3 regions of the Vibrio tubiashii ATCC 19109 genome follow, and region 3 is predicted to be linked to each of the others. Evidence: predicted binding sites of a transcription regulator. Region 3 holds the regulator's gene; each other region holds the start of a gene.

Region 1 (11,221 bases), 830 kb from region 3:
TTTACGCAGACAAAAGCTTAACTTCCAAGGACATGGCTCAACTTTTTATACAATTTTTATAGTTTAAGTTAAATTGATGAATTATTTTTATTGCACAAGCGGACAGTTAAGTGTAAAACTTTGCAAAGTTTTTGAGTGAATTGCCATCAATTGAGTTAAACTCTTGAAGACAAATATTTTTCGCATTTGGCAGGAATAGGACCTATGAAAAAACTGCTTCCACTTATTATCAGTGCAGCACTAGGCAGCCTAAGCACAAGCGCTTTCGCTGACACTCTGACGGACATCTACAATCAAGCAAAAGAGAACGACCCAACGCTACTAAGCGCTGCAGCAAAGCGTGATGAAGCCTTTGAAGCAGTGACTTCTAGTCGTGCAGCTCTATTGCCACAAATTAACTTAACTGCTGGTTACAACGTTACCCGTGGTGAAACAGAACAATCAACCAGCACAATTGATAATGACAACGAAGCACTATCTGCTGGTGTGACATTCTCTCAAGCTTTGTATGACCGTAGTAGCTGGATTACGCTAGATACAGCGGAAAAAAGTGCTCGTCAAAGCGACGCTTCTTATGCAGCAGCACAACAAGCACTCATTCTGCGCGTTTCAACAGCTTACTTTGACGTACTGCGCGCGCAAGATAATCTAGTATTTGTTCAAGCAGAAAAAGCCGCCGTTGGCCGTCAGCTAGAGCAAACTAAGCAGCGTTTTGAGGTGGGTCTATCTGCAATTACCGACGTACATGACGCGCAAGCTCAATACGATTCTGTGTTAGCCGATGAAGTTCTAGCGCAAAACAGCCTAGTCAATAGCTACGAAGGTCTACGCGAAATCACAGGTCAAGAACACTCTAACTTAGATATTCTTGATACTGCTCGTTTCTCAGCACAGAAAACGTCTGCAGCAATTGATGAACTGGTAAACGAAGCTCAAGAAAAGAACCTAAACTTACTGTCTGCACGAATCACTCAAGATATCGCAAAAGATAAGATCTCTAACGCAAGTTCTGGTCACCTACCGAAACTAACTCTCGATGGTGGTTACAACTATAGCGATGTATCGAACGCGACTTCTTCAGATCCAACGACGAATGATTTCAAAGTAGGCGTAAACCTAAATGTTCCGCTATACACTGGTGGTGCAACAACCTCGCTAACCAAACAGGCTGAGTTTAACTATGTCTCTGCAAGCCAAGACCTAGAAAAAACTTACCGCAGCGTTGTTAAAGATGTTCGCGCATTCAACAACAACATCAGCGCTTCAATCGGTGCACTTCGCGCTTACGAGCAAACTGTAGTTTCTGCACAGTCAGCTCTTGAAGCTACGGAAGCTGGTTTCGATGTAGGTACTCGTACTATCGTTGACGTTCTAGACTCAACTCGTCGTCTATACGATGCGAACAAAAACCTATCGAACGCTCGTTACGATTACATCCTAAGCGTACTGCAGCTACGTCAAGCTGTCGGTACTCTGAGCGAGCAAGATGTACTAGATGTGAATGCGGGTCTAAAGACAGCAAGCAACTAATCTAGCTGATTGGATGAAAAAAGGCTTGTTCCAATTTGGAGCAAGCCTTTTTATTTATCTGCGGACAGGTTAATCGCTAATAAACCGTATCAATCTTGACGTTCTTTTCTACCAACCATTCCACTTGACCGTTATTGTTGAGCATTAAAGCAACATTAACTGGTTTAGCGGCATCAATAGGAAACTGCCATACAAAGGCGACTTCCCACTGATTTTGATTGTGTGTACGTAGCTCAAGTAAGTCGCCATCAATCTGCCACGTTTCTTCACCCTGTTGAATAGAGATGCTTTCCACATCAAGCTCAGCTGGAAGGGTTTTATCAGACTCAAGATACAAAGCCCCATGTAAGGTGTTATCTTGAACCTCACCTATGGTTGGCATTTTATTCAGCCAAAGGTTACTTTTTAGCGATACAGTCGCCTCAGAAATAACAACTTGATTGTCTTGTTCCCACCCAACTGGCTCTGAAGCACAACCTGCTAGTAGAGCGGCACTTAATGACACCAATGCTAATTTTTTCATCTCTTTCACCTCTGACGTTATGACTGTTGTCCTAACCATTCTTTAAGTATTTGAATATCATTTTTATATTCATTCTTCATTTCTTCAACCCAATCATCAATATTTTCCCACCAAGCAGGTAAATCAGGTGATTGAGCTTTCTGAGCAACGCTTTGAATGTGCTTCAGCCCAATAGAACCCGCCGCACCTTTAATCTTATGCGCTTCAGACACAATGCCTTCTTGATGCTTAGCGATCATGTTTGAGTCGAGAACTTGCAGGTAGTCAGGCATCATCTCTTCAAACATAGTGATGCTATCCAGCACAGGCTGAGAACCGACAATGCCGACGTACGACTCAAGCATATCAAGGTCAAGTACGCGAGAGTAGATCTCTCCTCCCTCAGTAACAGGCTCCTCAATCACAACTTCAGCGACCTTATCTGCCACCTCTTGCTGAGTAAATTTGGCTAACACGTCTTGAACCGCTGTCACCGAAAGCGGCTTACTGATAGCATCGTCCATTCCTCTATCAAGGTATTCTCGTTTGTTTTTCAGCACATTAGCAGTTAGAGCAACCAGTGGCGGTAAATCAGAATAGGTACGTCTGAAGTACTCAGCAATATCGAAACCTGTCATATCTGGTAGCTGAATATCAAGGAACACTAGGTCATAGATTTCAGGGTCGAACATTTCCATCGCTTCAGCGCCATTCATCGCCACGGAAACTTCATGCCCCATACTCTCAAGCAATGAACGAGCGACGGTAATATTGAGTTCAATATCCTCGACCATAAAGATATTCAGCTCTTGCGACTGATTGACGACATCCACAGTAGGTTGTTCGCTTTCTGCCAGTGGCACTCGAATCGTGACGGAGAAGGTACTGCCAAAGCCTTCTTCACTTGAAACGGTAATGTCACCATCCATCATATTGATAAGCTGTTTCGAAACCGCTAAACCAATCCCCGTTCCAACCGCATGAAGATTATCTTTGCCTGATTTCACCTGATAATACATCGCGAAGATCTTATCCAGTTCAGCATCTGGGATACCAATGCCACTGTCCTCGATTTCCATTGTGATATGCGCATACTCTTCATCTACTTCAGAGCTGACCGTCATTACAACGCCGCCCTCTTTAGTAAATTTCATCGCATTGCTGATCAAGTTCCATAGCACCTGGCGCAAACGGGTCGCGTCAACTTCAATCGCAGTCGGCAATTCGCTCAAGCGCTCAAGATCAAATCTCAGCCCTTTTTGCGATGCCATAAGTGCGGAAATACTCTCCATTTCAGCGACAAACTCTTCGAAGTTCAGCGCTGCAGGGAAAAGCTCTAGCTTACGGCGATCGAATTTATCCATATCGATAATGTCATTGAAAATGTTACCCAGCGTAATCGCACTGACATTGATCGTTTGCATATGATTGCGCTGCTCGGCAGTCAACTGAGTATCGAGTAGCATGCGGCTTAAACCAACAATGCCGTTGAGCGGAGTTCTTAGTTCGTGACTGATTGTAGAAATAAAGGTGGTCTTATCACGGCTCGCCTTTTCAAGCGACTCTTCATGACGCTTACGCTCGGTAATATCACGACCAAAACCAACCAGCCCTAAATGTCGACCATCTTTGCTGTAAAACGGCACCTTACGCAGCTCGAAGTAGTTACGGCGACCATCTGGATACTCAAGCCACTGTTCATACGTAAGGGCTTGATTATCGGAGAAGACCTTTTGGTCTGTATCTACAATTTGCTGTGCGACCTCTTTGCTGTAGACATCCCAAGGAGTTAAGCCCACCAGCTGACTCTCTTTCTTGCCGGTCAACTCTTCCATTGCGCGGTTACAACCGGAGAAAACACCCTCAGCATTACGGTAGTAAATAAGATCGGGGGAGGCATCAATAAATGAACGCAGCAGTGCGGTTCTTTCTGCAAGCTCGACTTGAGTTTTTTCACGTTGATAGACCTCATTCTCAAGATCTTTCATCGCTTCTTCGCGAGCTTCTTCCGCCTTGATCCTTTCTTCGATCTCTTGATTGAGCTTAGTGATATTTTGCTGCAGCTTATTGTTGAGCTCTTGGTCACGCGAGCGCATATCTTTGAGCTTAGACACTAACTTCGAAAGTCGTTGGCGTGACTCTTCCAGTTGATCAACGACCACGGATAAGAAGTAGACCGCCCAAGGGGTAATCAGAAGACCGAAGAATACTGAGCGAACAATATCAATATCATCGACATGGCCACTCAAGACTAGGGTAATACCAACCTGCACCACAACAGCGAGAGCAACGAGGGCTAGAGCGAGAAGAATAGAGAAACGGAGGATGCCCAACTTAACTAGCAGATCGACATAGTATTGGGCAAGATTTTTAATCGGCTTCATTGAGAGCTCCGCACGAAAACATATGACTAAATACTACCTGTTTTCATAAACGACAGCTAAAAGAATCCTTAAATAAGAAAAGCTTAATTCTCGGATGTGTGATGCACACAGGTTTGGTTACGACCATCCGCTTTCGCTTGATACAATGCGCTGTCAGCCAAAGCGACGATTGAGTCGCTATGATCCAAACGTTGAGGAATGATGGATACCAAGCCAATACTTATCGTCACTAAATCAGAAACTTTTGAAGTGTGATGTTCAAGCGCTAAGTTTTTCACTTCCTCATGAACTTTTTCAGCCACCAGCAGCGCCCCTTCAACGGTTGTGTTTGGCAAAATAAAACCAAACTCTTCTCCTCCATAGCGCGCCACACAATCACTGGAGCGGGTCAATACTTTTCTAAACACTTCAGCCACTTTGATCAAAGCCTCATCACCACTTTGGTGTCCGTACGCATCGTTGTACTCTTTAAAGTAGTCGATATCACATAACATCACGCTTAAAGGTTGCTGCTCACGAATATGCAGGAACCACAATGTTTCTAGCTGCTCATCAAATCGACGTCGATTAGAAATTTGGGTTAAGCCATCAACAAAGCTTAGCCTTTCAAGCTCTTGGTTCGCCTCTTCTAGTTTTTGCTCGGCAAGGTAACGCTCGGAGACGTCACGCGCCATAACCAGCACACCATTGGTTCCCGATGCGGGATCTCTAAAAGGTGATTTCACGACGTCATACCAAATGCATTGCCCTGAACTACTAATTACTTGGTCGATATAACGTAGTGACTTACCTTCATACAACACTTTCTTATCTGTCTCAGAAAGACGAGCATAAGTTTCATTGGGAATCACATCTTGCAATCGCTTACCGATCAGCTCATCAACATCGGCGATGCCTAACGCTTTAACAAAAGGTGGGTTACACGCTTGATAAACCATATTCTCATTAAAAATCCCGATTGAGTCTGGGCTCGATTCTAGGATGTTCTGCAATATGGTATCTCTTTGTGCCAACGCCACTTCAGTGTCTTTACGCTTCTCCATTTCATCGCGGAGGTTTTGCTGCATATCGTGCCAATCCGTAACATCATGGCTAATACCCAAGGTGCCAATCTTTTCCCCATCTGAAGAGATCAATACCCTTTGGTAGCTTTCTAACAGACAGCTTCTTCCATCAGGATTGGTTGTCCAGCGGCGTTTACTGGCTCTTCCTTTAATTACACTTTGGATATCTGCAGCTCCTTCCTCTTCCCTGTTGTTCCAGAAACGTTGAAAGGCGCGATTACTGGAAATAATTTCACCTTGGTTGTTTTTGATAAACACCAATTCCGACAGATTATCGAATGCGCTTTTGATCATTGAAAGTGAGTCGACCTCGCGCTTCAGTTCAAGATCCGTCACTTGAGAGGGAGTAAAGTAGAGTAACCACATGGTTCGTCGACGGTAAGTGGTTTTACGACCGCTGACTTTTAACTTAATGATGCGGCTTTGTGAAATCGGCCAACTTAGTTTCTGCTCTTTGAAAACATTTTCGGAGATAGGAGAAAAGATAGAAAGGACGAATTGAGGTGTCACCATTTCAGGCAACAAATAACTCTTGCCCACTTTACGTACACCTAAGACTTTATTTGCTGCTACGTTGGCTAACTTAAGATCGCCAGTTTTACTGTCGACAATAATTAAGGCGGTAGGATTGTCTTTTAAAAGCTGAACTAAATGTGTTTGAGTGCGGTTATAAAAAAACACGACCGCAAGAATTGAGAGCAGAATGACAACAAGATCAAATCCATGCCCATGGGAGGTGTCCAACAACCAAACTAATACTTGCTCCATTCAGCTTCTCGAACCTATCTTTGACACGCTTTTTGTAAGTGTATAAAAGATATCAGCTTATTGCTTAATTATCAGCCTTTAATATTGGTTTTGTATATATAAAGGTTTGATTTAACAATGACCCTTGTGCACCTTGACGATTAAGTGCTCGGCCAATTTCTGTCATTGCTAACCAGCGATTCTCACACCAAAGCGGTGCGAGTAAAGTCGGCCTACGAGCAGCAGAAGAGACTCGATGATAAACCACCTCAGGGGGAGTCATGCGGATCATTTCACTCGCGATAGCGACATACTCTTCAAGCTCTGGCGCATCCAATTTACCCGCTTTCCACGCTTTAGCCATGGTGCTACCTTCAACGATGTGCAGCCCATGGAGCTTGATTCCATCGGTTCCCACGTCAAGCACCTTGTTCAGCGTCTCGATATTATCTTCACGCGTTTCTTTGGGCAATCCAACAATAAGGTGAGTACAAACTTTAATACCAAGCTCGCGCGCGCGCTGAGTAATTTCAGCATAACACTCAAAATCGTGACCGCGATTAATGCGTTTTAAAGTTTGGTTATTGGCGGTTTGCAGCCCAAGCTCAAGCCAGATCTCATATCCCTGCTCTACATAGCTAGAAAGTAATTCCAACACAGCATCTGGCACACAGTCAGGTCGAGTACCGACACAGAGCCCGACAATATCAGCCGCTTTAAGTGCTTCTTCATACATGCTCTTAAGCACCTGAACTTCAGCGTATGTACTGGTATAGGCTTGGAAATAGGCGAGATAGCGCTTGGCACGAACTATTTCTCCCGCCCTATCAGTTAACTGTTCATGAATGCTTTTGATCTGTGCCTCTTCGTCAGCAAAAGAAGCAACATTACAGAAAGTACAGCCGCCACGACCAATCGTCCCATCTCGATTTGGGCAACTAAATCCACCATGTAACGTGAGCTTATGGACTTTTTCTCCATAACGGCGCTGAAGGTCTTGCCCTATGGTGTTGACCAACTCGTGAAGCTGCATGACTAACCTCTTATTAGATCGAAATGAATCTCATTAAGATCTATGTAATTAAATTACAATTCTGAAAAAAATGGAGGAGGAAAGGTAGCGATTTCAAACAGGCGAAGCATTAATCAATATCAATAAACATGCAAAAATAACGTGCCTCAGCCAGATTGTTACGCAAAAGTTAAACATAATATTCATTTATAACCCAAAAAAAGTGGGCAACAGCATCGAGTTTTGATTGCATTTCATCCTTACTAAATTGTAGGATACTTACAGATTTCGCTGTTTTTTGTGATTTTACTTACATAAAAACTCGGTGAAACGTCGGTGTTATCCCACTCCCACCTATATAAATCACTAGATTGTGATACTAAAAAACGGGATTCCACCAAGGATTGTTTTTCTCGCAATATTTTTCTGCGAGATACGGAAAGGAATCAAAGTCGCCAACCTAGGCTGACTTCGAATCAAAACTATAAAGGACAGGACGTAGAACTAGTTTCGACTAGCACATTTGCGCCTACTGAACTGGAAGGATGTATCTATGGTAGATAGAGAGCAAAATGCCCAAGGTCTATATACTCCGGAACTGGAGCATGACGCTTGTGGTATCGGTTTTGTTGCTCACCTTAAAAACCGTAAATCACACGAAGTAGTTACTCAGGCACTGGATATGCTAGCCCGTATGGAACACCGCGGTGGTCAAGGTTGTGACCCATGTAGTGGTGACGGTGCAGGTATCTTATTGCAAAAGCCCCATGAATTTCTGTTAGAAGAAGCAGTAAAGCTTGGTATCAAGCTGCCTTCTTTTGAGAAATACGGTGTCGGTGTTGTACTTTTCCCTAAAGATGAACACAAACGCGCGCAATGTCGCGATATTTTAGAACGTAATGCAAAGCGTCTAGAGCTAGACGTTATTGGCTACCGCGTTCTACCGACTGACAACTCAATGATCGGTGCAGATCCTCTAAGCACCGAGCCTCAGTTTGAGCATGTATTTGTCTCAGGCGGTCCAGGTATCACACCTGAAGAACTAGAACGTAAACTTTACGTACTGCGAAACTACACAGTTCGCGTATGTCTGGAAAGCGTTTCTAACATTGGCGATGACTTCTACATCAACTCTATGTCTTACAAGACAGTGGTGTACAAGGGTCAGCTAACTACGGAACAAGTACCTCAGTACTTCCTAGATCTACAGAACCCAACCATGGTCAGCGCACTGGCACTGGTTCACTCTCGTTTCTCTACCAATACATTCCCGAAATGGCGTCTAGCACAGCCTTTCCGTTACATTGCTCACAACGGTGAAATCAACACAGTTCGCGGTAACCTGAACTGGATGAAAGCTCGTGAAGCAATCATTGAATCTGACCTGTTCACTCAGGCCGAGATCGACATGCTACTGCCTATCTGTCAGGAAGGTAGCTCGGATTCATCTAACTTCGATATGGCACTTGAGCTCCTAGTTCTATCTGGTCGCAGCCTGCCACATGCGCTAATGATGATGATCCCTGAAGCATGGCAAGAAAACAAAAACATGGATCCAACACGTCGCGCGTTCTATCAATACCACGCCAATGTGATGGAACCTTGGGATGGCCCAGCATCAGTCTGTTTCACCGACGGCGTACAAGTCGGTGCAACGCTTGACCGTAACGGTCTGCGCCCATCTCGCTACACAGTAACTAAAGATGACTTCCTAGTGATGGCTTCCGAATCTGGCGTAGTTGAGATTGAGCCAGAAAACGTTGAGTTCCGTGGTCGTCTTCAGCCAGGTCGTATCTTCGTTGCTGACCTAGAACAAGGTCGCATCATTTCTGATGAAGAAGTGAAAGATGGTATTGCGTCGGCGCAGCCTTACGAAAAGTGGGTTGAAGAAAACCTCCTGAGCTTGAAGAAGCTGCCTGATGCAAGCAACGAATTCAACCAACCATCGCCAGAGAAGCTACTGCACAAGCAACAAGCATTTGGCGTAAGTTCTGAAGAAGTTAACGAGATCATCGTACCGATGGCGAAAGATGGCAAAGAACCACTTTCTGCAATGGGTGCCGACTGGCCGCTAGCGATTCTTTCGCACCAGTCACAACATCTATCAAACTACTTTAAACAACTATTTGCTCAGGTAACTAACCCGCCAATCGACCCGATTCGTGAGCGCATGGTTATGTCTCTGAACACTTACCTAGGTAAAGATCAGAACCTACTCGCTGAGTCACCAGAACACTGTCAAAAAGTCGAGCTTGAGTCTCCGGTTCTTTCTAACTCTGAGCTTGAGAAACTACGTGCAATCGATAACGAGCACCTGCAAGCGAAGACACTAGACATCGTATTCCAAGCAAGCGAAGACGAAGGCAAGCTAGAGCGCGCACTTAAGCGTATCTGTCAGTATGCAGAAGATGCCGTCATCGATGGTTACTCAATCATCCTTCTGACAGACCGTGCGGTTAACTCTAACCACGCCGCAATTCCAGCTATGTTGGCGGTTGGCGCTGTTCACCACCACCTGATCCGTAAAGGTCTACGTGCCAAGTGTGACATCGTAGTTGAGACAGGTGATGCACGTGAAACGCACCACTTCGCAACACTCGTCGGTTACGGCGCTAATGCAATTAACCCATACCTAGTTATCGAGACTATGGTTGAGCTGCAGCGCACTAAGAAGCTTGATCCTGAAACCAATATTCGCGACCTCTTTGAGAACTACCGTAAGTCTATCAACGGTGGTCTACTGAAGATCTTCTCGAAGATGGGTATCTCGACGCTGCAGTCTTACCACGGTGCACAGATCTTCGAAGCACTAGGTATCAGCAAGTCCGTTGTCGATAAATACTTCACAGGTACGGTTTCACGCATCCAAGGTCTAACGATTGACGATATCGCAAAAGAAGTACTAGTGCGTCACCGCATTGGTTTCCCTACTCGTGAAATCCCAGTACAAGTGCTTGATGTGGGTGGTGTTTATCAGTGGAAACAGCGTGGTGAAAAACACCTGTTTAACCCTGAGACTATCTCACTGCTACAAGAATCAACGCGCAACAAAGACTACTCTCAGTTCAAGAAATACGCGAAAGCGGTAGACGACCAAGGCGATAACGCAGCAACACTGCGTAGCCAGCTAGACTTTGTTAAAAACCCAGCAGGTTCTATCCCGCTAGAAGAAGTTGAGCCAATCGAAAACATCCTTAAGCGTTTCGCAACAGGTGCAATGTCATTCGGCTCTATCTCGTACGAAGCACACTCAACACTGGCTGTTGCGATGAACCGCATTGGCGCGAAATCGAACTCGGGTGAAGGTGGTGAAGACCCAACTCGTTTCGAGCGTAAAGAGAACGGTGATTGGGAACGCTCAGCAATCAAACAGGTTGCTTCAGGCCGCTTCGGTGTAACTTCTTACTACCTCACTAACGCAGATGAGCTACAGATCAAGATGGCTCAAGGCGCGAAACCAGGTGAAGGTGGTCAGCTACCAGGTGATAAGGTTGATGACTGGATCGGTGCAACACGTCACTCGACTCCGGGTGTTGGTCTAATCTCACCACCGCCACACCACGATATCTACTCAATCGAAGATTTGGCTCAGCTAATCTACGACTTGAAGAACGCCAACCGCGCAGGTCGTGTCAACGTTAAGCTCGTTTCGGAAGCCGGTGTCGGTACCATCGCCTCAGGTGTAGCGAAAGCGAAAGCAGACGTTGTCCTGATCGCTGGTTTCGATGGCGGTACTGGTGCATCACCAATGTCGTCTATCCGACACACAGGTCTGCCTTGGGAACTTGGTCTAGCAGAAACGCACCAAACTCTCATCAAGAACGGTCTACGTAACCGTATCGTAGTTCAGTCTGATGGCCAGATGAAAACACCTCGCGACCTTGCAGTCGCAACGCTACTCGGTGCTGAAGAGTGGGGTGTGGCAACAGCAGCATTGGTTGTTGAAGGTTGTATCATGATGCGTAAGTGTCACAAGAACACC
Region 2 (11,221 bases), on a different replicon from region 3:
TGAAGCGGATGAGATGCTAAACATGGGCTTCGTTGATGACGTAACTGAAATCATGGAGCACGCACCTGAATCAGCACAACGTGTACTATTCTCTGCGACTATGCCTCCGATGCTTAAGAGCATTGTTGAGCGCTTCCTACGTGATCCAGAAACAGTAGACGTTGCAGGTAAAAACCACACTGTAGACAAAGTAGAACAGCAGTTCTGGGTTGTTAAAGGTGTAGAAAAAGACGAAGCAATGTCTCGTCTTCTAGAAACTGAAGAGACTGATGCGTCAATCGTATTCGTACGTACTCGTCAAGACACTGAGCGTCTAGCCGATTGGCTATGTGCACGCGGCTTCAAAGCTTCTGCACTACACGGTGACATTCCTCAGTCTCTACGTGAACGTACTGTTGATCACATCAAACAAGGTGTTATCGACATTCTAGTTGCAACAGACGTTGTAGCACGTGGTCTTGACGTTCCACGTATCACGCACGTATTCAACTACGACATCCCATTCGATGTTGAGTCTTACATCCACCGTATCGGCCGTACAGGTCGTGCTGGACGTAAAGGTAAAGCGATCCTTCTAGTTCGCACTAACCAACTACGTATGCTTCGCACTATTGAGCGTGTAACTAAGTCATCAATGGAAGAGATCCAACTTCCACACCGTGACAAAGTTGCAGAAGCTCGCGTAGCAAAACTTGGTGCAGAGCTTGAAGCTGATAAAGAACACAAAGCGCTAGAGAAGTTCTCTGAGCTAGTTGAAAAACTACAAGAGTCTCTTGAGCTAGACGCGGCAACACTGGCTGCCATTCTTCTTAAGCGTCAGCAAGGTAAGCGCCCACTATTCTACATTGGCGAAGACCCAATGATTGAAGCGATTGAGCGTGACAAGCAGCGTCGTAAAGAGCGTCGTGAAGGCGGCCGTGATGGTCGTGGTCGTGACCGCAACTTCAACAACCAAGACTGGGATACATACCAGCTGCAAGTTGGTCGTGAGCAAGGCGTTCAGGTTAAAGACATCGTTGGCGCATTGGCAAACGAACTTGGCCTAGTTAAAGGTTCAATCGGTGCGATTAAACTAGCACAAGGCGAAACTTACGTTCAGCTACCAAAAGCAATGTCTTCAGAGACTGCTAACAAGCTACGTAAACTACGCATTCGTCAGAAAGAAGTTGGCGCGGTAGTGTGTGACTTTGATGACTTCCGTGAACCTCGTGGTCGTCGTGATGGCGGTCGCCGTGACGGTGGACGTCGCGATGGTGGCGGTTACCGTGGTAATCGTGATGGAAACCGCGAAGGCGGCTACCGTGGTAACCGTGACGGAAACCGCGAAGGTGGCTACCGTGGCAACCGTGAAGGCGGTCGTGGTAATCGCGAAGGTGGTCGTCGTGATGGTGAGCGTCGCTTTGACCGTAACCGTGGTGGCGATCACCGTGGTAACTACCGTGGCGAACGTGGCCATGGTCGTGGTAACCGCGAAGATTAATCACCTCTGCTAGCAAGCATTAAAAAAGGAGCCAAATTTGGCTCCTTTTTTTGTCCGTTGATTTTGCGCTGCTTCAACCAAACTCTTGATACAAAAAAGCCATTTGGCAGAACCAAATGGCTTTCTTAGTTTAACTCTGATTATTCGCTATCAGGTTTAGGCGGTGTTTTCTTCTTAGGAATAAACACGCTATCACCCACTGCCACATTCTGGTGGAAGCTCTTGTCACGCTTAACTGGTTTCTTAGTTGATTTCTTCGCTTGCGGCTTGGCATTCTTAGTCGCTTTGCCCTTGTTACGAAAATCAGGTTTACGCGGTTTTAAGCCTTTAAACTTGCCTTTTAACCCTTCAAGTTCAGAGAAGCTTAGGTCTTGCTGCAAATAAGCTTCAACACGCTTAAAACTATCCCAGTCTTTTGGACCTACAAGTGAAACCGCATCACCTTTATTGCCAGCACGGCCTGTACGACCTACACGGTGAACATATTCTTCCGTATGTTTTGGCATGTCGAAGTTTACAACATGGGTAACGTTAGCGATATCTAGACCACGAGAAGCGACATCCGTCGTGACCAGTATTTTGAACACAGCACGCTCAAACTGACTCATGATGGTATTGCGTTGAGTCTGGTTTAAGCTACCGCTAAGCGCGATTGCTTTGAGCTTCTTCTCGTTAAGTTTTTCTGTTAGACGCTCTGTATCAACACGCGTTGCAGTAAAGATAATCAGCTGTTTGTATTCTGCTTCTTCTAGAACGCGCTCTAAAATTGCTTCTTTATGATCAAGATGATCACACAGGTAGAACTTCTGAGTGATGTCAGTGTGCTTTTCTGTAGCTGCGCCAATTGCAATACGTTTTGGAGCATCTAACATCTCCATAGCAATATCGTTAACTTCAGCATGGTCTAATGTTGCTGAGAACATCAATGTTTGACGGCGGCGGTGTTTAGCAGCGTTGTGAATACGGCGCAGTTCAGGAGCAAAGCCAAGATCAAGCATACGGTCAGCTTCATCTAACACTAGAGTTTCGAGGCCATCTAGAAATAGAGAGCGATGCTCAAGGTGATCAGCTAAACGTCCAGGTGTAGCGACAATAAACTTAGGGTAACGACGTAGCGCTTTAACCTGATCGTTAAAGTTTTCACCACCAACAATGAGGGTCGCGTCATAAGACAATCCACCTAACATCGAACGCAACTCACCATACACTTGCTTTGCAAGCTCACGGGTAGGAGCAAGAATCACTGCGCGTGGGTCTTTTGCAGAGAATGCTTTGTTTTTTAGCGACTTGTGCAGCATAGGCAATACAAAAGCTAGTGTCTTACCAGAACCTGTCTTTGAAGACGCCAACAGATCTTTGCCAGCAATCGCGACAGGTATCGCGCGCTGCTGAATTTCTGTCGCCTTCTTAAAGTCAAAGTGCTTCAAGTTCTTTAGTAAGCGATTGTCTAAACCTAAATCTTTAAAGTGCAAAGTATTCTCCAATTGGTTACACAGCGTTGTCACCACAGCTCAAATGGCTTCGTACAACACGAATTATTCTAAAAACAGGCTATGATAACTGGATTCACTCTAAGAGGATAGAGATCACAGAAAATATTCTTTTGCCCTTACTTTTACTCTAAATGTCAGCTCTATTTCTCTTACATCTATTGCTCTCACCAATGAGACGTAGCTCAACTAATTTGATAATTACTTAAATTCTTGGGTTTTTTTGACTTTTGCTGGCTTTAGCAAGCGTAGAATTAGGGCTACACTGATTGACGTCACTATACGATAAAAAGGTATAGGACATATTATTGATACTTATTTATGCAAGGAGTTCTCTCATGAACAAAATGTTGATCGCAGCTGCAGCGTCTTCTGTTCTTCTACTAGCGGGTTGTGCGTCTGGTCCAGACGAAGCGACAACGGCGAAAATGGATGAGCTAAGCAATCAAGTAAGCCAACTAAGCCAAGATGTTCAAGCGCTACAATCTGAAGTACGTAAGTCTGGTGACTCTGCTATGGCAGCACAAGAAGAAGCGGCACGTGCAAACGAACGTATCGACAACATTGCTCAGTCTTACACTAAGTAATTTCGTCTTTTAAAAGAAAGGGTCTGCATGCAGACCCTTTCTTTTTTCTTTAATTTATTAATGTCGGAGCGACGATTTCGACTGGTACACCATTTTGCGCCAATATTGCGGCTCTCGCTTTCACATCCGATTGGTCAAACTCCTCTAACCACCAGCTAAGCTCTTGTGGCATCTCTAGCGCTTTTTTTACGCCATCACTGCGAGTTAACGGCTCGTGTGCTTCTAGGAACACACTACGATCTGGTTCAAGCGCAACCTTAATAGGCTCGTTAATCACGGTAACTTTTTCACCCAGCTTAACTTGAGGGAAAAGCCACTCGATATCCTTTGGCTCCATGCGAATACAACCCGAGCTCACTCGAAGGCCAATGCCGAAATCTTTGTTAGTACCATGAATAAGATAATCACCTGCGCCATGAGCTAATCGAAGTGCATACTCACCCAGAGGGTTTTCTGGTCCAGCTGGCACCACAGCAGGCAACTCAATCCCTTTTGCTAAATAGTCTTTACGAATCGAAGCAGGAGGAGTCCAAGTCGGATTTGGACGCTTTTGGCTGACAGAGGTTTCCATTTCAGGTGTGTCACGCCCTACTCGCCCGATACCAACTGGGAATATATGCACTTGGTTAGATTCAGGCTCGAAATAGTAAAGCCGAAGTTCCGCTAGGTTAATCACGATCCCTTCGCGCTCGACGTTCGGCAATATGATTTGAGTCGGGATCGTTAACACATAGTCCGCTTTAGGTAAAAACGGGTCGACGCCTTTATTGGCAGCCATCAAAGACAAGAAGCCGACATCATATTGCTTAGCAATGTTAGCGAGCGTCTCCCCTTCTTCTACCTGATGGTACTGAGTTCGTCCCACGATACTACTGCCTTCGACTGGTAACTCATACGTCGCAGCAAACAGAGGCGAGCTGACACAACACAAGAATGCGAGAAACTTACGCACCATTTAAACTTCCTTGGCTTCTTTATAGAGGCTTAAGGTTATCTCTCTTTCGGTCTTATGATCAACTATCGGTTCTGGATATGACAGATCTTTAGCATTGCCCCACTTATGAGGTTGATGGATGTACTTGTCTGGCACGCTCAACAACTCTGGAATCCAACGCCGAATAAAAGCGCCATCTGGGTCAAATCGCTCTCCCTGCGTAGTGGGATTAAAAATACGAAAATAGGGTTGCCCATCACAGCCTGTCGATGCACACCACTGCCAGCCACCATTATTGGCGGCGTAATCACCATCAATGAGTTTGGACATAAAATAGTGTTCACCAACACGCCAATCTACGTGAAGATCCTTAACTAGAAAGCTTGCCACTATCATTCTCAAGCGGTTGTGCATCCAACCTGTTTGGTTAAGCTGGCGCATTGCTGCGTCGACAATCGGATAACCTGTTAAACCCATTTTCCACGCATCGATAGCAGCAGTAGGATTGAGCCAAACTAAATTGTCTCCCCATGAAGTAAAACTCTTACCTTGCGACAATTTTGGTTCAAAGTAGGCTAAATGCTGATAAAACTCACGCCAAATCAATTCACTTTGCCAAACCTCACGCCCACCACTTAAAGGAAGGGATTGCTGGTACATGACACGTGCCATGCATTGTCTGACCGAGAGTGCTCCAATAGCTAAATAAGGTGAAAGAGTACTCGTGCCGTCAATCGCAGGAAAATCTCGATTGGAGTGATAACTAGTAACCTTGTCACTATCGAATTTTCTTAGCGCTTGGATTATCTGCTCAGTCTCTACCACGTATCTTTCACTCGACTCTCTCGGATAATCAAAATCACACTGACTCGAAAAATCCGCCACATGATTTGATGTCAGCTTACCTCTTATCTGCTGGGGATTTAGCTTTGTGACAGCGACTGGTTGACGATACATCGCTGCCAAGTAGGCGCGTTTAAACGGCGTAAATACCTTAAAGTAGTCACCTTGCTTGTTAACCACGCTACCGGGGTTAAGAATGCATTTATCATCAAAGCTTTTGCACTCTATACCCTCAGTTGCGAGAAGCTCGGACAGTAAGTCGTCTCTGCAGCGTTCATTGAGTTCATACTCTTTGTTGAGATAAACGCCGCTCGCACCTTCTGTCACAGCAACTTCAACTACCAATCTCGCAGCATCTTTAAAAGATTCAGTTTGAGCGTAATAGAGGGAGATGTTTTTCTTACTCAGATCGCTTTTCAGTGCCAACAGTCGGCGATAGATTAAGTCGGCTTGAATGGGAGCAAGGGCGTGCTCCTGCCAGGTTTGTGGTGTTGCAATATAAAGAGCAACCACAGACTCTCCGCTCGAACACGCGCAGTGCAAAGCGGTATTGTCTTCGACACGTAAATCTCGGCGCAACCAGACTAGATTCATCTTTAGGCCTTAGGCTTCAATTAAGTCTGAAAGTAAAACCTCGCCAGAGAAGGATGATTTTATCTTTTCAACAGTGGCAGTTTGCCCTGCGGTAAGAGGTCGCGAGCTATAAATGGCGATGGCAGCATACGCCCCCAGTCCTTCATGCTCAACCAGACCCGACAAGTCTTCAATCCCATCTATAATCACCAAGCTCTTACCCGACTCAGATAGATGTAGCGCCCAAAGGCGCGCATGGATGTTAACGCTGTCGTAATTAATAAACAGGCATTTACCCGATTTGGCAGCTTTGTTCTCTGAATCAATAATCGCATTGAGCCGAGCGACAAAGATAGACTCCATTAAGCCTTTTTGTAGCGCTCGCAGACCAATTTTGACCACAGATAACGCTTTCTCTGCTGGCTTAACAAACTGCTTTCGCACCACATCCAGTGGGTATTCTTTAAACACCGTGGCGACTATTGAATCCGCTTTCCCTTTATTCAGTTCAGCTAACGCTTGTAAGAAAGCACTCACTTCGTCCAATTGTTCACTCGCGAGGTACTCTTCGCCTTTATTAGGCTCATTGGACTCAAGTACATCTTTCACCTTGCCAATCGGAACCCCTTTGCTGAGCCACCCTTGTATCTCTCCGATTAAAGCGATGTGTTCATCGGTATACAAGCGATGGCCTTTTTCAGTCCTTTGAGGTTGCACTAAGCTATAACGTCTCTGCCATGCACGTAAGGTTACTGGTTTAACCCCTGTAATCTCAGAAATCTCACGAATCGCGTACAATTTTTTCTCATAACCCATATCTTAAACGTAACTCCTGTGGGTGAGGTTGCAGAAAAGCTTGGTCTTCCAGATAACTATCTGGATGAGCGGCTAAATAGTGCTTAATTAATGTTAATGGCGCAAGCAAAGGTAACAGCCCAACTCGATAATCCTCTATTACTTGCACCAACTCCTTCTTCTGTGAGCGACTTAGAGCGCGTTTAAAGTAACCTTGTAAATGCATCAGCACGTTAGTGTTGTTTTTTCTACTCGCTCTATGAGTCATCGCCGCCATCAAGCCTTGTCGATACAGTTTATAGAACTCTTCAATGTCATAATCTTTGACATTCGCAACGAGTTTACCTAGTTCTTTGTAAGAGGTTGGATGATGCGCCATTAAGGTCAACTTATAGCGCGAGTGAAACGCAACGATTTTCCCACGCGTCGGCTCATCGCCGATAGAATCATAAAAATCTTTAAGTGTATAAATGCGAGTAATGAAGTTCTCTTTCAAAACCGGATCGTTAAGTCGACCATCTTCTTCAACGGGCAACCAAGGCATGGCTTTTATCAATTCATTGGTGTACAAACCGACCCCAACATTCTCAGCGCTGTTCTTTTTATAGACTTTGACTCGCTCCATTCCACACGTTGGCGATTTAGCACAGACGATGTAACCACATAGCTGTTCGCGCTCAAGCTCTATCACTTTACTCTTCGAGTAATCAACGACAGCCTGCGTATGCTCTTTGGTTGGATCTTTAGTTTCCACCAAGGCAATTCTATCTTCGTTTGACATCAATCGTATGGTTGGTCTGGGTACAGGCATTCCAGAACCTACTTCTGGGCACACAGGGACAAACTCAAAGTAAGGTGTCAGCTCCTTAGTGACAAACTTGCTGATCTTATGCCCCGAGTCAAATCGAACACGCTCACCTAAAACACAAGAACTGATACCAATTTTTATCTGCTGCTGATTCATGATGAACTCCTTTGCCTAGCCGTGCTGTACAAAAACATTTCTTGTATAAGTTTTAGCACAATATTTATATCCTGTACAAAAACATTTCTTGTACAACTCATAAATAAGCTACGTGAGTAACGGCTTTTTAGTTCACTTAATGAAGCAAACGTTTTTACAAATCGATTGCTCATTCACTTTCAACAGTTTTAGTTATCAATGGACAATAAAAGCATCAAACACCCCCCTTTTGTGACATACTTCTCATGGAGCAATCTCAGATATAGCTAGTATTGCCTCAACAGATTTTTCAAAATCAACATAATTAGTAATCAGCAGTTCGAATTACTAATAATTTTTGGAGTAATAACTATGGCAACCCCACACATTAATGCACAACCAGGTGATTTCGCTGAAACAGTACTGATGCCAGGCGACCCACTACGCGCTAAATACATCGCGGAAACTTTCCTCGATGACGTGAAGCAAGTATGTGACGTTCGTAACATGTTCGGCTACACAGGTACTTACAAAGGTAAGAAAGTGTCTGTAATGGGTCACGGTATGGGTATTCCTTCATGCTGCATCTATGTTCACGAACTAATCGCTGAATACGGTGTGAAAAATGTGATTCGTGTTGGTAGCTGTGGTGCAGTACGTGACGACGTTAAACTGATGGACGTTGTTATCGGTATGGGTGCGTCAACTGACTCTAAAGTAAACCGCATTCGCTTCAACGATCACGACTTCGCAGCGATTGCTGACTTCGGTCTTCTAGAAGAGGCTGTTAACCAAGCTCGCGCTCAAGAAGTACCAGTAAAAGTGGGTAATGTATTCTCTGCAGACCTTTTCTACACTCCTGAAGCAGACATCTTTGAGAAGATGGAAAAACTTGGCATCCTAGGTGTAGACATGGAAGCGGCAGGTATCTACGGCGTAGCAGCAGATCTTGGTGCAAAAGCACTTACTATCCTAACAGTCTCTGACCACATCATCCGTGGTGAGAAACTAAGCTCTGAAGAGCGTCAGAAGTCATTCAATGACATGATGAAAGTAGCACTAGAAACTGCAATCAACATCTAATTCCAATCTTTTCGCCACCAAACCGAGTTTGGTGGCCCGAATAATCCCGAGGGGGAGATAGTGACAGCCGGCCAACTGCCAAAGGAAGCGAACGGGTTACAGCTCAACTTTTGTAAAACATTGGCGTGTGACAACTTTGGATTGAGTGATGCACATCGTTACGTTGTGCAGCATGCTAACCCTAAGCGACCTGCGATGGTATGTCGGGAATGTGGCGCTTTCCCCCCCTTACTTAATAACCAAGAAGTTCTCAATGAGCTTCATCGACTTCGTCAACTCCACAGTGACGGGCTTCCTGCTTGTCGAAACGACGATTGCGATAATTTTGGTTTATCTGTTCATACCCACAAACACCTCTACCATGCTTTTGGTTATAGCGGCGATCGCCAACGCTATCGTTGTAAATGCTGCCAATCGACCTTTGTCGACAAATGGTCTGGGGCTAACAAAAAACTACAATTCCAAGAAAACCTCCTTGGTTTACTTTTTATGGGCTATTCGGTACGCGAGATCTGCCGTAAATTAGAAATTAATCCAAAGACGTTTTATGATCACCTCGATCATATCGCGAGCCGATGCCGACGTAAGCTCGCTATGTTTGATGCCCGCTGGGTGAATCACGCTGCAAGCTATGAGCTTGCGTCTTTCTATGTTCCCTTACAGCCTAAAAGTAATAATGGCGTGTTGTGGATGGCAACAGGCGAAGCTCATAGTGGCTACATACTTTGCCAGCACGTTAACTATTCAGCGGGAGAAGAGCCAATCGGGGATGTGGATCATGACCCGTATCAGTACCCTGCGCGTTTTGTCTCAAAAGAGCACTCTTCTGAAGCGAACATGCCCGCTCCTACCCCATCGCCAGTGTTGCGAGAGCGAATTGATCAGCAGTACCAAACCATCTTAGCGAGGGGAAATGTTGAAGACCCAATGGGAAATCTCACAGTATTCAACTACCCATCTAAGGGGGCTTTGATTCGCCCACCTTACACGTCGTATGCGCACTTTTTGCATGTACTCGATTTATGCCAAGATGATCGCCAAGTATCGATCTATTTGCCACAAGATCCTGTTTTGCGTTCTGCAGCGCTAAGTGTCTGTCTGCCACGCATTTTGCGTCAAAATATCGACCTAATGTATGTAGAAGAAGATAAAGGCTGGAATGAAAACAACGCTATCGACAAAGTGGATATTGTCCATATGGGATGGTGGCGAGACCGTTGGGCGATAGCATCAAGCCATGATTCATCGAAAGGCATTTGCTATCTTGCTGGTCAAAATAATAAACCAAAACAATGGTTAAGAAGTGCTTCTATCCGACGCACCCAGTTTTATCAGCAGCGTTTTCAGACCTTGTTCGAAAGTTTTGTCAACGAACCTAGACGCAAGCTACGCCCAGGTGGTCTAATGCCTATGTTGGATATTTTCCGAGCTTGGCATAATTTGTGCTATCAAGATAAGACGGGGAAGACAGCCGCTCAGAATCTGGAACTGACTCAATCACCTTTGACACTGCGCGAGCTCCTTTCATAATTATCAGTATTGTGACGAGTACCGTTAATCGATCGGTGTTTTGGCACTTTTAGTAGAGATTAGCGCATGGCTATTCATATAATATGTTGTGTGCCTACGGTAATAGCCTTAAAGGATTGATTCATTGGATAAAAGCCAGCGACTTCTAGAGGTCGAAATAGATCAGCTAAAAAGCAAGGTCGAATCGGAGCCCGAAAAAGTTTGGGCAATCGCTGAGCAGTGTGCCGCGCGTTCTGCGCAAATCCTCTACCCCGAGGGGGAGATTCAGTGTCTTATTATCATGTCTCGTTGTGCATGGTGTACGATGGAATACCGCAAAGGGCTCAAATACATTAAGGACGCTCACGGTAAACTTAACGCCCTAGACACCGACGATCTACTCCCTGAAATTCTTCATATTCATGCCCTACATTATTGGGGACAAGCGCGATACTATTCTGCCCAACAATATTGGATTAACGCCTTAGAGCAATCCGCTTTGGTTGACGAAGTTGAAATTCAACTCGAGTCCTTGATTGGTCTTGGTAATGTCTGGCGAATTACTCACGAATATAATCTTGCTAAAACCACTCACGAGTTAGCCGTCATCGTAGCGAATAATGCTAGAATCAACTGGCTGGAAGGTAAAGCGCGTATCTTATTAGCTTGGGATCACTACCTACTCAATAACTACGTTGAAATGCTTTCGGTTCTAGATGGTGCCGCCGAAGCCCTTAATGATCATCACGACAATACATGGCAGGCAGAAGTTTGGGACTTCAGAGGCCTAGCTTTACTCGGTTTAGAGCGCGTTGAAGATGCAGAAGAAGCGACGCGTAAAGCCCATGAGCTGGCGATGCAACATGATCTTGTGTGGATGAAAGCCCACTCTTTTATCAGCCGCGCCAGAGTCGAGTTACTGCGTAAGAACCCTCAAAAAGCAGCAGAATTGCTCATACAAGCAGAGCAGTCAGCCGTGACATT
Region 3 (11,221 bases):
CCAAACTTCCAGAGACTTTTTCTCTTGGCTAAATGCATTTTGTCTCGCACTTATAACTCGTGATAAAGAGTTACTTGAAACAATCTGGTTATTTGAAGAGTCAAATATTGTTACAGAGCCCGGTGGGTGGTCGTTTGACCCTGAACATCGTTTCATTAAATCACTACTGGCTATGCTGAAAGGGATGTTTAACCCTAATGCAGATATGTCTGCGCTTATCAAAACAGCTGCCGAAATGTCTGCACCTGAATACATCGACCCCTTGTGGCGTGATGAAGCGAATCACCTTTATGTGCCTTTAATACCACTTGTGGCATCAATGTATACCTCAGATCGAAACGAAGCTTACCCCCAGGCTTTAGAGCAAGCTATCCGGACTTACCGAGCTTACTTCGATTTACCTGCTCCAGACGACTCCCCTAGTTTTGGTTGGAATTCATCGCAGTGGGTATCTTTTCCCATAACCGCTTTAGCGTCGCTCGCGTTTCAACGTTATGGTTTGGAGCCGCAAGTAGAGAGTTACTACTTACCTCTTTGGTGGGTTAAAGGAGATATTCCAAATCACAGACTGAGAGCAGAAGACGTTTTGGACAATTTGTAGGTGCTATTTTTTAAGTACCAATGCCGCGAAACCATTTCATTAGGCCTGACCACGATCCAGCAGTTCTAGAGTTAAACATGGCAGGTTCATTCAGCTTCGGCGCAATGATGTCTCTTTTCGGCCTAGCGCTATGGCGTCGTCGTAAGTAATAGGCTTCCTTTAGCCAAAACGAAATCCGCCACTTTATGTGGCGGATTTTATTTTATAGGTACTGATCTTCTTCTAAACAGCGCTGCTCGTCGTAGGCGTCGTAGCGACCGCGTGGTCCCTTAAAGTGGATACTAACGACCATCCCTTTCTCTACAAAATAACGTAGGTTATCGCAGGAGACTTTTCGCCCCCAGCTTTTTACTGTACTCGTGCGCCAGTAATACCCAGACGGCAGAGATTCCTCTGTTGAGATGATGCCGTCATCGGATACTTTGAAGTCTTTCCATTCCGCTAGGGCTTTTTGGGCTTCGTTAATAGTTTCCTTGCTTGCAGTCGGTGTAGGGACCTCTGGTGATAGAGTTTGGCAAGCCGAAAGAGTTAGTACTGCAAGAGCGCTAACAAGTAATGGTTTTAGTTTCATTTGAATCTCTTAATTGTATTTGAATAGACCTAGCCCTTATCGAGCATCAGGATGATATTACAAATGTGTTTTATGTATATAAAATCGTTGAACATTTGTGTTCTTTATCAATTGTTTTTTGACAGTTGAAGATGAAATTATCTTTCTGATAACGCTTGCCTTTCTTGCCCTGTATTGCACAATACCGCCCCTAACCAAGAAATTTATCAACGCTAGTCTCCGAGTAATGCTGTTAATCATCGATAATTACGACTCTTTTACCTACAACCTGTACCAGTATTTTTGTGAGCTGGGCGCAGAGGTTAAGGTAGTGCGTAATGATGAAATCACGCTTGAAGAGATAGAGGCGTTGAATCCTACCCATTTGGTTATCTCTCCGGGGCCCTGTACGCCCAATGAAGCGGGTATTTCGTTAAGTGCAATTGAGCATTTTGCGGGAAAGTTGCCGATTCTTGGTGTTTGCTTAGGCCATCAGGCGATTGCGCAGGTGTTTGGCGGGGAAGTGGTACGTGCTAGGCAGGTAATGCATGGAAAAACGTCCCCAATTCGTCACAATGATCGCAGTGTGTTTTCCACGCTCAATAATCCGCTGACAGTAACGCGTTATCACTCACTTGTGGTTAAGAACGGCTCTTTACCAGATTGTTTTGAGCTTACCGCCTGGACAGAGCTTGAAGATGGCTCGATGGATGAGATCATGGGGTACCAACACAAAACCTTGCCGATTGATGCGGTACAGTTCCATCCTGAGTCGATTAAAACAGAGCAAGGCCACCAGATCCTCGCTAACTTTTTGGCTCGCCAGCCACTTTAAAACGCTCTCTTTGACCGTCTTTTGTCTGGTTAAAGCCTGACTTAGATCACTATTTTTAACATTTCCTTCATAATTCACCATGCGGATATTTTGTGAAAAAGTATGCGCAGAGTTTGTCGCGTCTACGCTAGAGCCCTTATCCGGACTATGATTAACCATAGCTTATCGTAGCTATAAGAATATATTGCTTCATAAAAGTAGAGGCGTGATGCATAAATACGCATAGGTAGTGACTATCAGACTCCGCAGTGGGCACTAAAAAGAATAAATCACTATTGAAATGGTTAATTAAATGTAAATACAATGCCGTGATTGCTTAATAGCAAAACAATATCTTATTTCATTGAATAGAAGTAAGGACACCATATTCGCTATGCATGCGGTATCAAGAGGGAATGTGCAATGACTGTAGAAAATAACGTAGAACGCGGTTTGTTTGATGAGGTAATGGTACCTTGTTATAACCCAATGGAAATGATTCCAGTAAAAGGCGAGGGTGCTCGCGTTTGGGATCAGCAAGGTAAGGAATACATCGACTTTGCTGGTGGTATCGCCGTGAGCTGTTTAGGTCATTGTCATCCTGCAATGGTGAATGCGTTAACTGAACAAGGCCAAAAGCTTTGGCATTTAAGTAACGTAATGACTAACGAGCCTGCGCTTCGTCTCGCTAAAAAGCTTACTGAAGTCAGCTTTGCGGAGAAAGTGTTCTTTGCTAACTCAGGTGCAGAGGCAAACGAAGCGGCTCTGAAACTAGCGCGCCGTTATGCAGCTGATAAGTTTGGCCCAGAAAAATCAGAAATCATCGCATTTAAACAAGGTTTCCATGGCCGTACTTTCTTTACTGTAACTGTTGGTGGTCAAGCGGCTTACTCTGATGGTTTTGGTCCTAAGCCAGGTGATGTCACTCACTTACCATACAATGATGTTGAAGCACTTCGTGAGCATATCTCAGATCGCACTTGTGCCATCATGATGGAACCACTTCAGGGCGAAGGCGGCATCATTTCTCCAACTGACGAATTTGTTCAGACAGTTCGTGAGCTATGTGACAAGCATAATGCTCTACTGATTTTTGATGAAGTACAGACAGGTAACGGTCGTACTGGTCAATTCTACGCATACCAAGGTCTGGGTGTGACTCCAGATATTCTAAGCACAGCTAAGTCTTTAGGCGGCGGTTTCCCTATTGGCGCAATGCTAACTACTACTGAGCTATCTAAGCACCTGAAAGTCGGCACTCATGGTTCGACTTACGGTGGTAACCCACTAGCGTGTGCGGTTGCTGAAGCCGTGGTTGATGTTGTCAGTGCACCAGAAACATTGGCCGGCGTTGCAGAGCGTGAAGCCCTGTTCCGCGAAGGCCTAGCTAAACTGAATGATAAATACAATATGTTCGCGGAAGTTCGCGGCAAAGGCCTTCTTTTAGGTGCTGCGCTTAACGATGAGTGGCAAGGCCGCGCACGTGATGTGTTAGTCGCTGCAGGTAAAGAAGGTCTGATGGTTCTAGTGGCAGGTGCAAACGTAGTTCGTTTCACACCATCACTAGTGATCAGCACGGAAGAAATTAACGAAGGACTTGCGCGACTAGATAAAGCTCTAGCGACGCTAGTTAAATAAGAAATACCTAGTCTAGTGCTCATATCGATATAAACAGTGTCATCCTCAAGAGGGAAGCACGACCGAGTTGGGGATCTCTTGCATCGTGTTGAGAGATTCCCTATCACGATCGTTCCTTACTGTAGGGAATGACAAAAGTGAAAGTAAAAAACGATAACCAATGAGTACTAGCGCTCACTACATCAGGAGGGAGTTTTGATGCTGGTTGTTCGCCCTATCGCAATGTCGGATTACGATGCGCTGCATACATGCGCAGTGGAATCGGGTCACGGATTCACATCTCTACCGGTTAACGAAGAACTGTTAACCAATCGCATTACCCATTCAGAATATAGTTTTACCAAGCCGGACGTAAACGAGCCGGGTGATGAAGGCTATCTCATGGTTGGCTTTGATAATGAGACTGGCGAAGTCGCTGGTTGTACCGGGATTGAAGCCTCCATTGGTTGGGATGTGCCTTTTTACTCTTACCATATCAGTACCGTCGTTCACTCATCGCCAAAACTGGGTGTGAATAACGTGGTTAAGCTACTGACATTCGGTAACAACTACACTGGTTGTAGTGAAATTTGTACTCTGTTCTTAAGACCTTCTTTCCGTCAGGGCTTGAATGGCCGCTTGATGTCGAAGTGTCGTTTTCTAATGATGGCAGAGCATCCGGAAAGATTCTCGAAAACGGTCTTTGCTGAGATGCGCGGTGTATCAGATGAAGAAGGTAACTCACCATTTTGGCAATGGCTACAAGAGCATTTCTTCTCGATTGATTTCACTATGGCTGATTACCTCACTGGTATCGGCAAGAAAGGCTTTATTGCTGACCTTATGCCTAAGCTGCCAATTTACATCAACCTACTGAGCAAAGAGGCTCAAGCGGTGATTGGTCAAGTGCATGAAAACACTAAGCCAGCGTTACGCCTGCTAGAAAAAGAAGGCTTTACGTGTCGTAACTACGTCGACATCTTTGATGGCGGCCCAACGGTTGAGTGTGATGTACGCAATATCGAGTCGGTCCGTCACTCATTTAGAGCAAAAGTCACTATCGCGGAACACACCAGTTCTCAAAACTACTTGATCTCAAACACGTCGTTTGAAGACTTTCGCGCAACTGCGGCGAAAGCGGCTTACGATCAGGCTTCAGATTCAGTGATTTTGTCTCCTGAAGTGGCTAATGCCCTCAAAGTTAACGAAGGCGAATTCGTTCGCATGTTGGCTCAATAGAGCTTTGTATTAAGGAAAATGTGAAGGAACAAGCTATGACACATTGGATTGCTGGCGAATGGGTTGCAGGTCAAGGTGAGTCGATGAACTCACAAAGCCCATACAACAACGAAGTTATCTGGCAGGGCGACAGCGCAACACCGCAGCAAGTTGAGCAAGCGGTGTCAGCGGCACGCAGTGCATTCGTTGGCTGGAAAAAACTAAGCTTTGCTGAGCGTGAAGCGATCGTTCTCGCTTTTGCTGAAAAGGTAAAAGAGAACAGCGAACAAATCGCAGAAATTATCGCTAAAGAAACCGGTAAGCCAATTTGGGAAACGCGTACTGAAGCTGCGGCAATGGCAGGTAAGATTGCAATTTCAATTCGAGCTTACCATGACCGCACCGGTGAAGCTCAACGTGAAGCAGCAGGGAACCAAATCGTCCTTCGTCATCGCCCATTAGGTGTCATGGCGGTGTTTGGCCCATATAACTTCCCTGGGCACCTACCAAACGGTCATATCGTTCCTGCGCTACTGGCAGGTAATACCGTGGTATTTAAGCCGTCAGAGCAAACACCGCTAACCGGTGAGTTTGCCATGAAACTGTGGGATCAAGTTGGTCTGCCGAAAGGGGTGATCAACCTAGTGCAAGGTGCTAAAGAAACCGGTATCGCACTGGCTGATTCTAAAGGCTTAGATGGCGTGCTATTCACAGGTAGCGCGAATACAGGTCATATCCTGCATAAGCAGTTTGCCGGCCAACCGGGTAAGATGCTCGCGCTAGAAATGGGTGGTAACAACCCAATGGTGATCTCTGAAAATTACGGAGAGTTGGACGCGACCGTCTACACCATCATTCAATCAGCGTTTATCAGCGCGGGTCAACGTTGTACTTGTGCTCGCCGTTTGTATGTTCCAGTTGGTGACAAAGGTGACTTACTGGTCAGCAAGCTAGTGGCAGCAACCAATAAGATTCGTGTCGATCAGCCATTTGCTGAGCCAGCACCATTTATGGGCCCTCAGATCTCTAAAGCGGCTGCTGATTTTATTCTTGCTGCTCAAGCAAATCTACAAAAGTTAGGTGGCGAGAGCTTAATTGAAGCTAAAGCCGGAGAAGCTGCATTTGTAACACCTGGCATTATTGATGTTACCGCGATTGCTGAGCTACCAGATGAAGAGTACTTCGGCCCACTACTACAAGTGGTGCGTTATCAAGGTCTAGAGAAAGCGGTTGAGTTAGCCAACGATACTCGCTTTGGTCTATCAGCAGGCTTAGTTTCTACTGACGATGGTGAGTGGGAATACTTTGTCGACCATATTCGTGCTGGCATCGTAAACCGCAATCGCCAGTTAACTGGTGCAAGTGGTGATGCGCCATTTGGTGGCCCGGGCGCGTCAGGTAACTTACGCCCAAGTGCTTACTACGCAGCAGATTACTGTGCTTACCCTATGGCTTCGATGGAAGGAGGAGAAACACTTCTTCCTGCAACGCTAAGCCCAGGTGTTGAACTATAAAAAACGATAAATTTTAGGGAATTCCCTTCTCGCCTCCCCGAGCCGGGAGGCTTTTGAAACGTCACAGGCTGAAGGCTATCTGATCAAACTTTCTGGACACATTTGGTTAGATGGCCTTTTTTATAATTAAACAGATAACAACTCATACTCCATTTACGTAAACCACCCCTACAAGGAGGCGTTATGACGCCAGATGTTTTATTCCAACAGTTATGGAATGACTATATTCAACGCTTATGTCCCTCTGCTGAACAAGTCCACCAACTTCTGCAAGAAGACGAAGCGCTGATCAATGACCACATTGCTCTGCGCACTTTCAATGTAGAACCTCTGGGCATTGCGACCCTTGCACAACCATTCTTAGACGTAGGCTACAAGCCATGCGGTGACTATGTGTTTGAAAGCAAAAAGCTTGTTGCCAAACATTATGAGCACCCGGACACAAAACAGCCAAAAGTGTTCATCAGTGAATTGAAGGTTGAAGAGTGTTCAGCCGAGCTACAAGCTATTGTCGCTAAGCTTGTCGAGCAATTGGACACCAGCAAGCTAAAAGGTCATGAGTTCTTGTATGGCGGTCGTTTGTGGGACATTAGCTTTGCTGACTTCCAGACGTTAGCTAAAGAAAGTGAGTACGCTTCTTGGCTGGCAGCGCATGGTTACGGCGCCAACCACTTTACTGTTAGCGTCAATCAGCTCAATGCATTTGAAGAAGTGAAAGGCGTCAATGACCACCTACGCGATTCCGGCTTTACCATCAATGAGTTTGGTGGCGAAGTGAAGGGGTCTCCTGATGTGCTGCTAGAGCAATCTTCAACGATGGCGGATAAAGTTGTGGTAACCTTCACCGAAGGTACAGAGATTATCCCTGGCGGTTTCTACGAGTTTGCTAAGCGCTACCCAATGAGCAACGGTGAACTTTATCCAGGATTTGTCGCAGCTTCTGCTGACAAGATCTTCGAGAGTACTAACGGCTAGGAAGAGCTGAGAACGGGCTGCGCCCTAGAGATGCGGGAACGCTGCGCTTCGAGAGAGTTTGATCTCGGATGTGGAAAGGTGTTCTAGAAGGACGAAGTCCGTTCCGTAGCACTGCGTTCCCGATTCTCGCATCCGATAATCCGATATAAACAAAAAGCCACCAATGTCTCCATTGGTGGCTTTTAAAATTTTAGCGGTTAATCGAAATTAACGAGTACCGTAAACCACGATAGTTTTACCGTGTGCAGAAATTAGGTTCTGCTCTTCTAGCATCTTTAAGATACGACCTACTGTCTCACGAGAACAGCCAACGATTTGACCGATTTCTTGACGAGTGATCTTAATCTGCATGCCATCTGGGTGAGTCATCGCATCTGGTTGCTTCGCTAGGTTTAGTAGCGTTTGAGCAATACGGCCAGTTACGTCTAGGAATGCTAGGTCACCTACTTTTTGGCTAGTCACTTGTAGGCGGCTTGCCATTTGCGCAGATAAGCGCATTAGGATGTCTGGGTTTACTTGGATAAGCTGACGGAATTTCTTAAATGAGATTTCCGCAACTTCACAAGGAGATTTAGCACGAACCCATGCTGTACGCTCTTGGTCTTCTTCGAATAGACCAAGTTCACCGATAAAGTCACCTTGGTTTAGGTAAGAAAGGATCATTTCCTTACCTTCTTCGTCTTTAATAAGAACCGCTACTGAACCTTTTACGATGTAGTACAAAGTTTCAGCTTTCTCGCCCGCGTGAATTAGCGTGCTTTTTGAAGGGTACTTATGAATATGACAATGTGAAAGAAACCACTCTAATGTTGGGTCGGTTTGAGGTTTACCTAGAACCATAATATCTCACTTCCTCTGCAGGGTACGCTTGCCGCTTTCCATATTTTAGCTAAGCCTTAATCAAGACCTACTAGGATAAGAGCACTTTACAAATGCTGCAAGCCAACTTGTGTTTCGGTAAGAAATAGTATCCTTTTTCGAAAACGATTTCTTGATTTTAATCGGGTACAACTGGGGTTTTAGTACGCAAAACTGTGCACATGATCACGGTATGAAAAGTAATCGTGTTCTAGCTGAGGGTATTAACCAATTTTGCCCGTTTCGATGAGCTGTTGAAGTATCGGTTTAACGATTAGCTCCATGGCAAAACTCATCTTACCGCCAGGGACAACAATCGTGTTATGACGCGACATAAATGCCCCATCAATCATTGCCAGTAGATATGGGTAATCTACGTTTTTAATGCCTCGTAATCGAATAACAACAAAACTCTCATCTAAACTCGGAATGCCTTTGGCGTTAAGCGGGTTAGATGTGTCGACGGTAGGGACACGCTGAAAGTTAATATGAGTACGAGAAAATTGGGGGGTAATGTAGTTCAGGTAGTCATCCATGGAGCGGACGATAGAGTCCATCACCGCTTCACGCGAGTGACCACGATCGCGGGTATCACGAACGAATTTCTGAATCCATTCAAGGTTCACGATAGGCACCATGCCAATCAGAAAATCAACATGCTGTGATACGTTAACCTCGCCATCGACAACACCGCCATGCAGACCTTCATAAAACAGGACGTCGGAGTTTTCTGGCAGATCTTGCCAAGGCGTAAAGGTGCCTGGCATTTGGTTGTATGGAACCGCTTCATCGAAAGTATGCAGGTAACGGCGGATTTGACCGACGCCTTCTTGACCGTACTTGCGGAAGAACTCTTCAAGTCCATTGAAGTCGTTCGCCTGAGGGCCAAAGTAACTGATATGGCGACCCTGCTCACGTGCCTTTCGGATTTCGACATCCATTTCAGGGCGCGTAAAGCGGTGGAAGCTATCGCCTTCAACCCAAGCGGGTTTGACGTCCATCATATTGAACATCTTGCGGAAAGCTTCAGAAGTCGTTGTGGTACCAGCTCCAGAGGAACCAGTGACCGCAATAATCGGGTGTTTTGCTGACATGACAAACCTTGTCGTAATCTAATCCTTTAAACGAAAACCACTATAGCACGCTTTAGTGGTCAGTCACTGTATGCGATGCGCTAAAGTACTAAAACTTTCGTTTGAGTTGAATATCGACGGTTTCGTGCAGTTCTGAGAAGACAACAACCGCTTCCCCTGATTCCAACTGGGTACGTATCTGGTCGATTTTGTTTTGCAGCGAGATCTCGACATCCCCGTAGTCAGTCCCTTCACGCAGGACAAATTCCCGAATGAGATTTTCTAGTGTTGCTGGCTCGATTTGTTGCCATGGAACGATCATAAATACCTCTTTATTTTATGATTTAGGCCAAGGTGATTGGCTACGCGGAGAGAGCCAAACTTTCATAGTATGCAGGTAGTGCCTCTTCGAGCCAAAACCTCGGTTTTAACGCACTGCCGGTAACAAAACCAACATGCCCACCTTGTTCAAACAGTCGGTAGTCAATGTTATCAGGCAAGACATATTTGGGAATCACAGCATCGGTCATGAACGGATCGTCTTTCGCATGTATGATCTGTGTGGGTAGAGTGATTTCTTTTAGGCGATGGATGCCCGAGCAGCGCTGATAATAGTCTTCTGCGTCCTTGAAACCATGCAGCGGGGCGGTGATTAGGTCGTCAAACTCGTACAGTTTAGTTACGCGTTTGATGTTTTGATAGCTCAAGCCAAGCTCTCCTTTCAGCAGTTGATGCTTTTGCAGTGCGCTTTTCTTCAGCGATGACAGGAGATAATTTTTATACAGCTTGGAAAAGCCTTGTTCGATGCGCTCAGAGCAGGCAGACAGGTCTAGTGGCGCAGACACTATGGTGGCGGCATCAATCAGAGGCTCTTGATTGTACTTGGCAAGGTAGTTGGCCAGCATATTGCCGCCAAGAGAAATTCCTACCGCGACTTTAGTTTGGTGTGGGAACAGCGAATCTAGATGTTCAAGGAAGAAACGGGCGTCTTCCACTTCACCTGAGTGATAGGCGCGAGCAAGTTTGTTGGGTTTACCGCTACAGCCACGAAAATGCATCATCACCGACAGCCAGCCTTGCTTTGCAAAAGCGTCCATTAAACCATTAGCATACGGGCTGTAGAAACATCCTTCCAAACCGTGGAACAAAACAAAAATCGGCTTGCTTTTGGCTGACTTGCCATTGATATCTTCACTCCAAGCGATATCGAGGAAGTCTCCATCCGGAGTATCTAAAGTTTGCCAGATTGGTTCAAACAGGGCTTTTTTGCGAATAAAGCGCGGAGCAAGCGTTTGTAGGTGTGGGTTGGCTAATCCTTTAGCGGCAACAAAATGAGTCATAACGGTTCCAAAGCTTAGGGCTTATAGATTGGCGATATCATCGATAGGTTCAGCAAAAGCCTCATACAGCTGTTCACCGCCTAATTGGCGGCAGTAACGTAAAGTAAGGGGCTCTGCGTGATTCACTGTAAGTTCAATACTGTTGATGCAATCGACCAGATCAGATTGCTGCTGCTTTTCTAATTGCAGCTCAAATTGCAGTGATTCACGATACAAGGTATCTGGGAGGTGGAGCTTGAGTTTTCGTCTTAGCTCGCGGTAACTGTGCAGTAAGGCTTCTGAGCGTCCAAGGCATTCTTCAACCTTGTGCCAGTCCTGTTCTTGAAAGCAAACCTGCTGCTCATCAAGCCATTTAAGCAGCAGGAGTAGGTTAACGTTACCTTTGAAATGATTTTGCAGATGGAGGCACGCCTCTTTTACTTCTCGCACACTGTAATACTGCAAGCTAAATTGCCACAACCGTTCCAGTGTTAAAGAAATAGCGACGTGCTTTGAACTCATTGGCTATTGAACTCCTGCTCCATATTCTCTAGCTCTTCTTGCAGAGCCATCCATTCCATTTCGACATCTTCTAGCTCACTTTTGCTATTGGCCTGAATAGCTAACACTTCGTTAAGTTTAGCTTTATTTTCGGCATCATAAAGTGAGTTATCTGATAATT

Evidence for each region. Region 3 encodes CRP, which controls carbon source genes, mostly activating them, when cyclic AMP is high. Its sites were predicted from a motif close to TGTGANNNNNNTCACA; they were not measured.
Region 1: the regulator CRP is predicted to act here: its motif matches at 7,539-7,554, upstream of gltB (glutamate synthase large subunit).
Region 2: the regulator CRP is predicted to act here: its motif matches at 7,897-7,912, upstream of deoD (purine-nucleoside phosphorylase).

What each region holds. Positions count from the first base shown of each region.
Region 1 is NZ_CP009354.1:2,686,365-2,697,585, forward strand. Features, by position in the region: gene tolC (outer membrane channel protein TolC) at 205-1,530, shown strand; gene IX91_RS12260 (hypothetical protein) at 1,607-2,053, opposite strand; gene arcB (aerobic respiration two-component sensor histidine kinase ArcB) at 2,071-4,416, opposite strand; gene IX91_RS12270 (diguanylate cyclase domain-containing protein) at 4,500-6,248, opposite strand; gene IX91_RS12275 (TIGR01212 family radical SAM protein) at 6,313-7,260, opposite strand; gene gltB (glutamate synthase large subunit) at 7,793-11,221, shown strand, end outside.
Region 2 is NZ_CP009355.1:1,385,050-1,396,270, forward strand. Features, by position in the region: gene IX91_RS21410 (DEAD/DEAH box helicase) at 1-1,480, shown strand, start outside; gene IX91_RS21415 (DEAD/DEAH box helicase) at 1,621-2,964, opposite strand; gene IX91_RS21420 (Lpp/OprI family alanine-zipper lipoprotein) at 3,309-3,557, shown strand; gene IX91_RS21425 (L,D-transpeptidase family protein) at 3,607-4,512, opposite strand; gene phrB (deoxyribodipyrimidine photo-lyase) at 4,513-5,928, opposite strand; gene IX91_RS21435 (MerR family transcriptional regulator) at 5,938-6,723, opposite strand; gene IX91_RS21440 (YbgA family protein) at 6,713-7,666, opposite strand; gene deoD (purine-nucleoside phosphorylase) at 8,018-8,728, shown strand; gene IX91_RS21450 (hypothetical protein) at 8,789-10,258, shown strand; gene IX91_RS21455 (tetratricopeptide repeat protein) at 10,383-11,221, shown strand, end outside.
Region 3 is NZ_CP009354.1:225,402-236,622, forward strand. Features, by position in the region: gene IX91_RS01025 (immunity 49 family protein) at 1-601, shown strand, start outside; partial or broken gene IX91_RS26930 (GlyGly-CTERM sorting domain-containing protein) at 634-750, shown strand; gene IX91_RS01030 (hypothetical protein) at 804-1,172, opposite strand; gene IX91_RS01035 (aminodeoxychorismate/anthranilate synthase component II) at 1,399-1,986, shown strand; gene IX91_RS01040 (aspartate aminotransferase family protein) at 2,389-3,603, shown strand; gene astA (arginine N-succinyltransferase) at 3,802-4,821, shown strand; gene astD (succinylglutamate-semialdehyde dehydrogenase) at 4,857-6,314, shown strand; gene IX91_RS01055 (DUF1338 domain-containing protein) at 6,498-7,289, shown strand; gene crp (cAMP-activated global transcriptional regulator CRP) at 7,497-8,129, opposite strand; gene IX91_RS01065 (phosphoribulokinase) at 8,372-9,241, opposite strand; gene IX91_RS01070 (YheU family protein) at 9,330-9,542, opposite strand; gene IX91_RS01075 (hydrolase) at 9,583-10,560, opposite strand; gene IX91_RS01080 (TIGR02444 family protein) at 10,582-11,061, opposite strand; gene IX91_RS01085 (ABC transporter ATP-binding protein) at 11,058-11,221, opposite strand, start outside.